Regions from separate parts of the Mycobacterium bourgelatii genome, predicted to be linked through region 2. Evidence: riboswitches for the same ligand, from Rfam matches in the RefSeq annotation. Region 2 holds a riboswitch; the other holds the start of a gene.
The links. Region 2 has a riboswitch for S-adenosylmethionine ahead of G6N68_RS16835 (DUF3293 domain-containing protein). Riboswitches for the same ligand answer to the same signal wherever they lie in the genome.
Positions count from the first base shown of each region.

Region 1: linked by a shared signal. The riboswitch ahead of G6N68_RS04270 (bifunctional o-acetylhomoserine/o-acetylserine sulfhydrylase) and the one ahead of G6N68_RS16835 (DUF3293 domain-containing protein) in region 2 are both predicted to bind S-adenosylmethionine.

Region 1 covers NZ_BLKZ01000001.1:946,154-950,361, forward strand. The annotation lists gene metX (homoserine O-acetyltransferase MetX) at 1-454, opposite strand, end outside; gene G6N68_RS04270 (bifunctional o-acetylhomoserine/o-acetylserine sulfhydrylase) at 464-1,822, opposite strand; SAM riboswitch class IV at 1,940-2,062, opposite strand; gene G6N68_RS04275 (NADP-dependent isocitrate dehydrogenase) at 2,210-3,445, shown strand; gene ephH (epoxide hydrolase EphH) at 3,464-4,208, opposite strand, start outside.
Region 2 covers NZ_BLKZ01000001.1:3,877,116-3,881,323, reverse strand. The annotation lists gene G6N68_RS16850 (hypothetical protein) at 1-553, opposite strand, end outside; gene G6N68_RS16845 (vWA domain-containing protein) at 635-1,276, opposite strand; gene G6N68_RS16840 (hypothetical protein) at 1,297-1,677, opposite strand; SAM riboswitch class IV at 1,906-2,018, shown strand; gene G6N68_RS16835 (DUF3293 domain-containing protein) at 2,499-2,990, shown strand; gene G6N68_RS16830 (IS110 family transposase) at 3,205-3,831, shown strand; gene G6N68_RS16825 (transposase) at 3,852-4,208, shown strand, end outside.

The DNA of each region.
Region 1 (4,208 bases), 2.9 Mb from region 2:
CGGCCACCTCGGTTATTCCCAACGCTTCCAGCGCGGCGATGTCCGCCTCGACCTGGTCGCGTACGGATATCAGCGGAAACCTTGAGCCATAAGGCTTTCCGTCGCGGGCGAGCGAACTGGGCCCGGTGGACCCGCGGCACCCGCCCAGCACGTTGGTGGCCAGGGCGCACCAGCGGTTGGTGTCGATCGGTGCGCCGGGGCCGGCGATGCCGTCCCACCACCCGGGCGTGGGATGACCCGGCCCGGCCGGTCCGGTGATGTGCGAGTCGCCGGTGAGGGCGTGCAGGACAACCACGACGTTGTCGCGGGTGGGCGACAGCTCACCCCAGCGCTGCACCGCGATGCTGACGTTGTCGAGAACGGCGCCGCTTTCCAGGCGCAGTGAGCCGATGTCGACGACGCCGATCTCGCCTTCGGCGGGCAGCGCTTGGGTGGGCACGTCGGAGATTGTCACGTCAGTTCCTCAGAAGGCCGCCACGGACTGCGCGTCGCCGCTGACTTTGCTCGCCTTTGCGGCGGCGGCGAAGCCCAACTCCAGGTCGGCCAGGATGTCGTCGATCCCTTCCAGGCCGACGGCCAGCCGCACCAAGCCCGGGCTGACGCCGGTGGCCAGCTGCTCGGCCGGGCTCAGCTGGGCGTGGGTGGTCGACGCCGGGTGGATGACCAGCGAGCGCACATCGCCGATGTTGGCGACGTGACTGTGCAGCTGCAGCGCGTCCACGAAGGCCTTGCCGGCCTCGACGCCGCCGGCCAGTTCGAACGCCAGCACGGCGCCGGTTCCCTTGGGCGCCAGCTTCTTTCCGAGTTCGTACCACGGCGAGCTGGGCAGGCCGGCGTAGTTGACCGACACCACGTCGTCGTGGCCCTCCAAGTACTCGGCGACGCGAAGAGCGTTGGCGACGTGGCGTTCAACCCGCAGGCTCAACGTCTCCAGACCCTGTGCCACCAGGAACGCGTTGAACGGCGATGCCGCCGAGCCGAGGTCGCGCAGCAGCTGCACGCGGGCCTTGAGGGCGAACGCGGGCGGTCCCAGCTCGGCGAACACCACGCCGTGGTAGCTGGGGTCCGGGGTGGTGAAGCCGGGGAACTTACCGTTCGTCCAGTCGAAGGTGCCGCCGTCGACAACGACACCGGCGATTGCCGAGCCGTGCCCGCCCAGGTACTTGGTGGCCGAGTGCACCACGATGTCGGCGCCTTGCGCCAACGGCTGGATCAGATACGGCGTGGCGATGGTGTTGTCGACGATCAGCGGCACCCCGTTGCTGTGCGCGACTTCAGAGACGGCCGGCGTGTTCAGCACGTCGATCTTGGGGTTGGAGATGGTCTCGCCGAAGAACGCCTTGGTGTTCGGGCGTACCGCCGCTTGCCACGAGTCCAGGTCGTCGGGGTCCTCGACGAAGCTGACTTCGATGCCGAGCTTGGGCAGCGAGTAGTGGAACAGGTTGTACGTCCCGCCGTAGAGCCGCGGGCTGGACACGATGTGGTCGCCCGCGGCGGCCAGGTTCAAGATGGCGAACGTCTCGGCGGCCTGCCCGGAGGACAGGAACAACGCGGCCACCCCGCCCTCGAGCGCGGCGATGCGCTGCTCGACGACATCCGTGGTCGGGTTGCCGATCCGGGTGTAGATGTTGCCCGGCTCCGCCAGCCCGAACAGCGCGGCGGCGTGCGCGACGTTGTCGAAGGTGTACGACGTGGTCTGGTAGATGGGCAGGGCCCGCGCATTGGTGGTCGGATCCGGTCGTTGACCTGCGTGGATCTGCTTGGTTTCGAACGACCAATGCGCGGTCGGATCGGTGTCGGGGTTATTGCTCTCACTGCTCATGAAAAGGCACTTTCTACGCGAAGGAACCGATGGTGGGCAGGACCGCACGAGGTGCGGGAGGGGGAGAAAGTGTGCACATCACGCCGCCCTGTTCTAAGTCAGGGGCCCGTCATGGCGGACCCGCGCTTGCCGTGTAGCCCTTGGGTGTGGCTACTCAACCTGGTCATCACCCGGGGCACCCCACCGCGGTTGGAGGGTTGCCGGCCAGCAAGCCGGGGCTTAACGCTGGCGCTCATGACCGATCTGAAGCCTATCGCATGGCGGCTGGTCGGTGCCAATTCGAGGGCCGAGCGGCCCGGTAAGCGCTAGTACGCTGGCCTTACGAGCAAATCTCAAGCAGGGGAGGGACTGGAGGCTGCGACCAAGATGTCCAAAAAGATGTCCAAGATGTCCAACCCAGCCAAGATCAAAGTCAAGGGCACGGTTGTCGAGCTCGACGGCGACGAGATGACGCGAGTCATCTGGAAGCTGATCAAGGACATGCTGATCCTGCCCCATCTGGACATCAACCTCGACTACTACGACCTGGGCATCGAGTTCCGTGACCGCGCCGACGACCAGGTGACCATCGACGCGGCGTACGCGATCAAGAAGCACGGCGTCGGCGTCAAGTGCGCGACCATCACCCCCGACGAAGCCCGGGTCCAGGAATTCAACCTGAAGAAAATGTGGTTGTCGCCCAACGGGACGATCCGAAACATCCTGGGCGGGACCATTTTCCGCGAGCCGATCGTAATTTCCAATGTGCCGCGGCTGGTCCCGGGATGGACCAAGCCAATCGTGATCGGCCGTCACGCATTCGGCGACCAGTACCGGGCGACGAACTTCAAGGTGGACAAACCCGGCACTGTCACACTGACTTTCACGCCGGCGGACGGCAGCGAGCCGATCGTGCACGAGGTGGTGTCCATTCCCGAGGACGGCGGGGTGGTCATGGGGATGTACAACTTCAAGCGGTCGATCCAGGACTTCGCGCGGGCGACGTTCTCCTACGGGCTGAACGCGAAATGGCCGGTGTACCTGTCGACGAAGAACACCATCCTCAAGTCCTACGACGGCATGTTCAAAGACGAGTTCCAACGCATCTACGACGAGGAGTTCAAGGAGCGGTTCGAGGAGGCCGGGCTGACCTACGAGCACCGCCTCATCGACGACATGGTCGCCGCGTGCCTGAAGTGGGAGGGCGGGTACGTCTGGGCCTGCAAGAACTACGACGGCGACGTCCAGTCGGACACCGTCGCACAGGGTTACGGCTCATTGGGGTTGATGACTTCGGTGTTGATGACGGCCGACGGCCGGACGGTAGAGGCCGAAGCCGCCCACGGCACCGTGACCCGCCATTACCGCCAGTACCAGGCCGGCCAGCCCACCTCCACCAACCCGATCGCCTCGATCTTCGCCTGGACGCGGGGGCTGGCGCACCGCGGCAAGCTGGACGACACCCCCGAGGTCGTCGAGTTCGCTCAGACCCTGGAACAGGTGGTCATCGGCACGGTGGAGAGCGGCAAGATGACCAAGGACCTCGCGATTCTGATCGGCCCGGACCAGGACTGGCTGCACACCGAAGAATTCATGCAAGCCATCTCGGACAATCTGGAAAAGGCGCTGGCTAACCGAACGTAGGCGCGGCGCGGCCGTCAGCTAGCTGGCGGGCGGTTCGATGGCTTCGGCGCCGTGCTCTACCAAGTCGTCGAGGAAGTCGAGGATCACCTCGGTGACGCGGCCGGGTGCCTCGTACATCGGCACGTGCCCGACGTTGTCGAGTTCGACGACGCGGTGGTCGTCGGGCAGGTGGTTGGTGAAGTGGCGGCTGAACCTCGGCGCGGGAATGACCCGATCCTTCTCGCAAATGACCAATTGCGCCGGGACGGCGTTCTCGGCCAGCTCCTGCAGGCCGGGTGCCATCAGCGCCTTGACCAGCAGCTGGAAGTACGCCGGGCAGTGGGCGACGTCATCGATGATGCCGCGCAGTTCACGTTCGCCGACCCCGTCGGGCGACGCGCTGATCGCGTAGGTGGCCAGCGGGCGGCTGAACGGCAGGCTCAGCACGCGTGCCCCCAACAACCAGGCCAGGATCATCAGCGGGATGCCCAGGACAAACTTGGCGATCACCTCGAACTTGGCCGGAGTCCAGCGGTGCCAACCCCCTGCCGGCGCGATGCCGATGACGCTGCGCGCCCGGCCGCGCCGCTCGAGTTCGAACGCGACCCAGCCGCCCAAGGAGTTGCCGACGATGTGGGCCGTCGGCCAACCAAGCTCGTCCATTTGGCGTTCGACGTGGTCGGCCAGCACCGAGGAGGACAGGAAGTGGGTACCCGCACGTGGTCCGCCGTTGTGGCCGGCCATGGTGGGGGCGAAAACCTCGTAGCGGCCGGTCTCGGCCAGC
Region 2 (4,208 bases):
TCTCGACGTCAGCGTTAGGAAGCTTTGGGCCGAAGAATGTTGCGTGCAGCAGCTGCCCTGCGCCTGGCTCTAATAGTCGGCAGCGGGCCCGTATCTCTGACCGCAGGTGCTCCTGCCAGTCAGGTCTGCGCTCGAAGCGGATGTAGTCATCGGCCCAGGCCTCTATGAGCGTGCCGCTCTCATGCTCGTCCGGTCCGTAGACCGTGCAACGGCCCTCGGGTAGCACGCCTCTGACCGGTCGTTTGGTCCGTTTAGTGAAAATGGCGTGTGTAGTGTGCAGGGCCGGGCTGCAGATCTTGCAGCGAGGGATTGACATACCCAGCCGGTCGCTCGCCCATTCATCGATTTCAGTGACTTGGTCCGCGCAGATTTTGACATATGGTCCGGTCCACCGGCCGCCCCGTCGACCGCTGATTGTCCAGCAACCAGCGAGGTGCACACGTGCGTCGGCTGCTCTGTGACTGCGCGCGATGTTCATCACGTATCTGTCAGGATTTGTGTCGAGCCACGTCAGATAGCCCGCGTCATCGTCAGAGAATTCGCGCACACCCATCACTGTTCCTTGTTCGCCGTCGGCGCTCGCCAACGTTAACCGATTGCACGTCCAAGTCATTCGAGCGATCGCAGAGGCGACTCACTCGTCGGCCAGCTGCGCTCGTTGGTCGGCGGTGAATTCGGGCATCGCCGCGTCGGGGTCGCGAAGTTTCACACTGCGGTAATTCCGGACGTTGTGCGACGCTGCCATCATCGCCTCCCGGGACTTGCCCTTGGCGTAGGTGACGGCCTGTCCGTCTTTGACACCCAGGCCTTTGCCTACCTCAACGGCATCCTGATCAGCGCCCATATAGAGAAACTCCCACCCGTCATTGGTCTGTTGCTCCACGAGGGCTTTGATATCGGGGCGTCGCCATTCGCGGCTTGCGTTTTCCAAGCCGTCAGTCATGATCGCCACGATGACCGTGCCGGGTCTATCTGCCTCGGCCAGCGCGTTGATCTCCGCCGCTGTGTCTGTGATGAGCTTGCCCATTGAATCCAATAGCGCCGTGCGACCGCGCGGCGACAGCGCCAGCGGAGGTACCTGCGTGAGGTCGACGTTGTGGTACACGACCTCGTACTCGTTGTCGAACTGCGCCAACGTGACGCGGCACTGCCCCTCGCCAGCGCGCTGCTCTTCCAAGAATGCCTCAAATCCGCCGATGACATCGGATTTGATCGATTGCATCGAGCCGGAGCGGTCGAGAAGGAACACGAGCTGGGTGAGATTCGGGTTTGACATGGGTGGTCCTTTCGAAACCGCTAGGAGGGCTTGGTCTTTCGGCGGGGTTTGAACCGCATCGGCTCAGGAGGGGCCGCCGGCGGCAGCGGGGTTTGGGCGTACTTGTGTCGGCGGGCGCGTTTGACGTCTTCGGCGGTGACGCGTCCTCCCGTAGTGGCATACGGGGCTAGCCTGGCCGTGTTGGCCAACCGTGGCCCCACCGCGTTTTCGGTGAGACCGGCGTATTTCCCGGCCGCCGCGAGCGACAGTTCGTCGTCGACGACGGCACGGGCGAGCTGCTCGTCGAGAAGCTGACCCACCTCGGTCAGTACAGACCGAAGGTGCTGCAGCACTTGGGCCGCACTGTCGGCCGCCTCGGCCTTGGCGAGGTGTGTACGGATCTGGTCGTAGGGGTTGGACACAACCAAGAATACCGCAAAAAGTGCGGGGTCCGCAATAACTGCGGACAAAGAATTTTGCGATGGTGCGCACCGCCGGGTGTCGGTGACACACGGACGACTCGTCTGGCCTTGCGGCCATTCGAAGGCAATTGCCTTGGGCGAGCTATGTTTCGTCGCGCGAGTGTCACCAAATTGAGAAGTTGAGCCTAGACGGGAATATTTTGCCGACCTTCTTCGTTAAACTGATTGGCTCACGAGTGTGACGGCAATCTGGGTACCTGGCCCGCCGTCCCGGCAACCGCGCTTCCACCGCACGGTGCCCCAGGGAAAGAGCTGGCATGCGAAGCATGCAAGCGGTGGACGCCAAAGGGTGGCGTCGCCAGGAAGGCGAATATTGATGTGCGAGAGAGTGCTAGCGGATTTGTGGGTACTTCTGGACGAAGAGTTTTCACCTACGGTGTCGCTACGGCTAGCATGTCACCTCACTGAGTGCGAGCCATGTATGGCGGAATTTCTGGCGATCGCACGACTGAAGCGGAAGCGTCGCGCGGGAGGTGTAACTGGCCGCGGTGCAATGCGAATTATTCGTCTGTGGCGTTTTGCGCCCTCATGAACTTTGGTTGGCGGGCCCGCCTGCATCGGGCGCGCGAGTCCGACGTCTTGTTCCGGCACGCTGCGACGGCAGGATGTATTGACGCTTGCCCGCCCCAGCTACCGACACGAGCATTCCCGCTGCTAGGTGCTGGGCAGAAAATGGCGCTCGCCGGTTGAACTTTCCGCTCGGCATCGCGTTGAATCAGTGGATCATGACTGCGCCCGCTTCATCATTCACCGACTGACTCATGCACACTTACGACGACTTCGACTGGGTCGAGCCCGGCGAGTTAAAGACGATGGCGATGGACGACATCCTGTGGAACTTGTATCTCGCCACGAAGGTGAACTTCTACATACCGAAGCTCGGCGGAATTGTCTGGCCCGTCGATTCACACGGCGAGGACGATCCACCACTTGGCCCGCTGCACGTGGTGACTGCGGTCCAGCCTAAGCCCAATCCCGATAGCGACGACAATCTCGCGAGGATAGAGGTGCTGGAATACGAGCTCAGGGTCAGTGGACGAGTTTCAATTCGCGCAGTAGGGACCAGCTTTGACGGAACGCATAGCGAGGAGAGCCGTGCGGTGTTCGGGCTCGACGATGACGAGGCGCGAAGCCTGGGACGGCGATTCGGTCAGGTCGCGATCTTTTCTTGGGCGGGCTCACGCTGGTCATTGCTGGCATCAGCACATGACAGGGAGACCCATGGTTCGTGGCGGTGGGAAGCGGACGTGTGAAGGTGTCAGTCAAGCGCCCGCCACGTTAGTGCACCCGATCGATTGGGCCCTCACCTGATTCGAGAAGCATTGTGGCCGTTGATAATTACTTCGGTGTCGAAGGGCATAAGGCGAACGAACAGGCACCCGCGGGGCGGGTCCGGCTGTAGCTGATAGGCCGTGAGTAGGCACTGGGCGGATTCTCGTAGGAGGTCCGTTTCGGAGGAGGCTGCTCATGTCGGTGTTGGAGGTTGCGCTTGATCCGTCCACGGTGATCGTTGCCGTGGATCCTGGCAAGGCGTTCAATCGGGTGTGGATCAGTGACGGGTCCGGTCTGCTCGCTGGTCCGATGTCGTTATCGGTCTCGCGAGAAGGCATCGCACAGCTTGAGCTGGCGCTGAACAAACATGGCCGAGATGCGCCCGTGATCGCGATCGAGGCGACCGGCAGTCTGCACCGGCCGTGGGTCGCCGAACTGGAACGGCGCCATCCTGGTTGCGTGCGGCTGTTCGCGCCGTCGGAGACGAAATCTGCTCGCACACAGCTGGGTTCGGGCAGGTTCAAGACCGATGATCGCGACTGCGCAGCGTTGACGTACATGGCCCGCCAGGGCGGCGGTCGCCGCTACGGCCAGGAATCGCCGGTCGAAGCGTTACGTGCCGCGGTGCGACATCGTCGCGGATTGGTAGCCGACCGCAAGGTCGCCAGCAGCGACTGCACGACCAGCTCAATGCGTTGTGCCCTGGATTGTCGGCGCCGGCGGGTCACGGGCGATCTTTGGCGTTGGAGACTCCGACGGGTCTGGCGGTGCTGGCGTGTGCTGCCGTGTTTGCAGGACGACCACCGCAACTGCGGTCGCTGATGCGCCGGGCTCCGGGCCGATTGACGACCAGCACCGCCCAGTACTGGCTGCAGCGGTGGCGCGGATGTCTGCCTCCGCCGGCCGATGCTGATCAACGTGCGCACCGACTGGGGCGTGATCTGGCCGGGTACCGCCGGCTCCGGACAGACATCGATGCCCTCGACGTCGAAGTCGTGGCCTTATTGGCCGAGACCGACGGCCAGATCCTGACCACTCTGCCCGGCGTCGCCTCCGTTCGTGCGGCAGCCTTCGCCGCGCACAGCCTTCCCATCCAACGCTTCCCTGATGCTGAACATCTCTACTCGGCAACAGGTTTAACGCCAGCACTCTACCAATCGGCCACGCTGAACCGGCGTGGCCGCATTTCACGTCAGGGC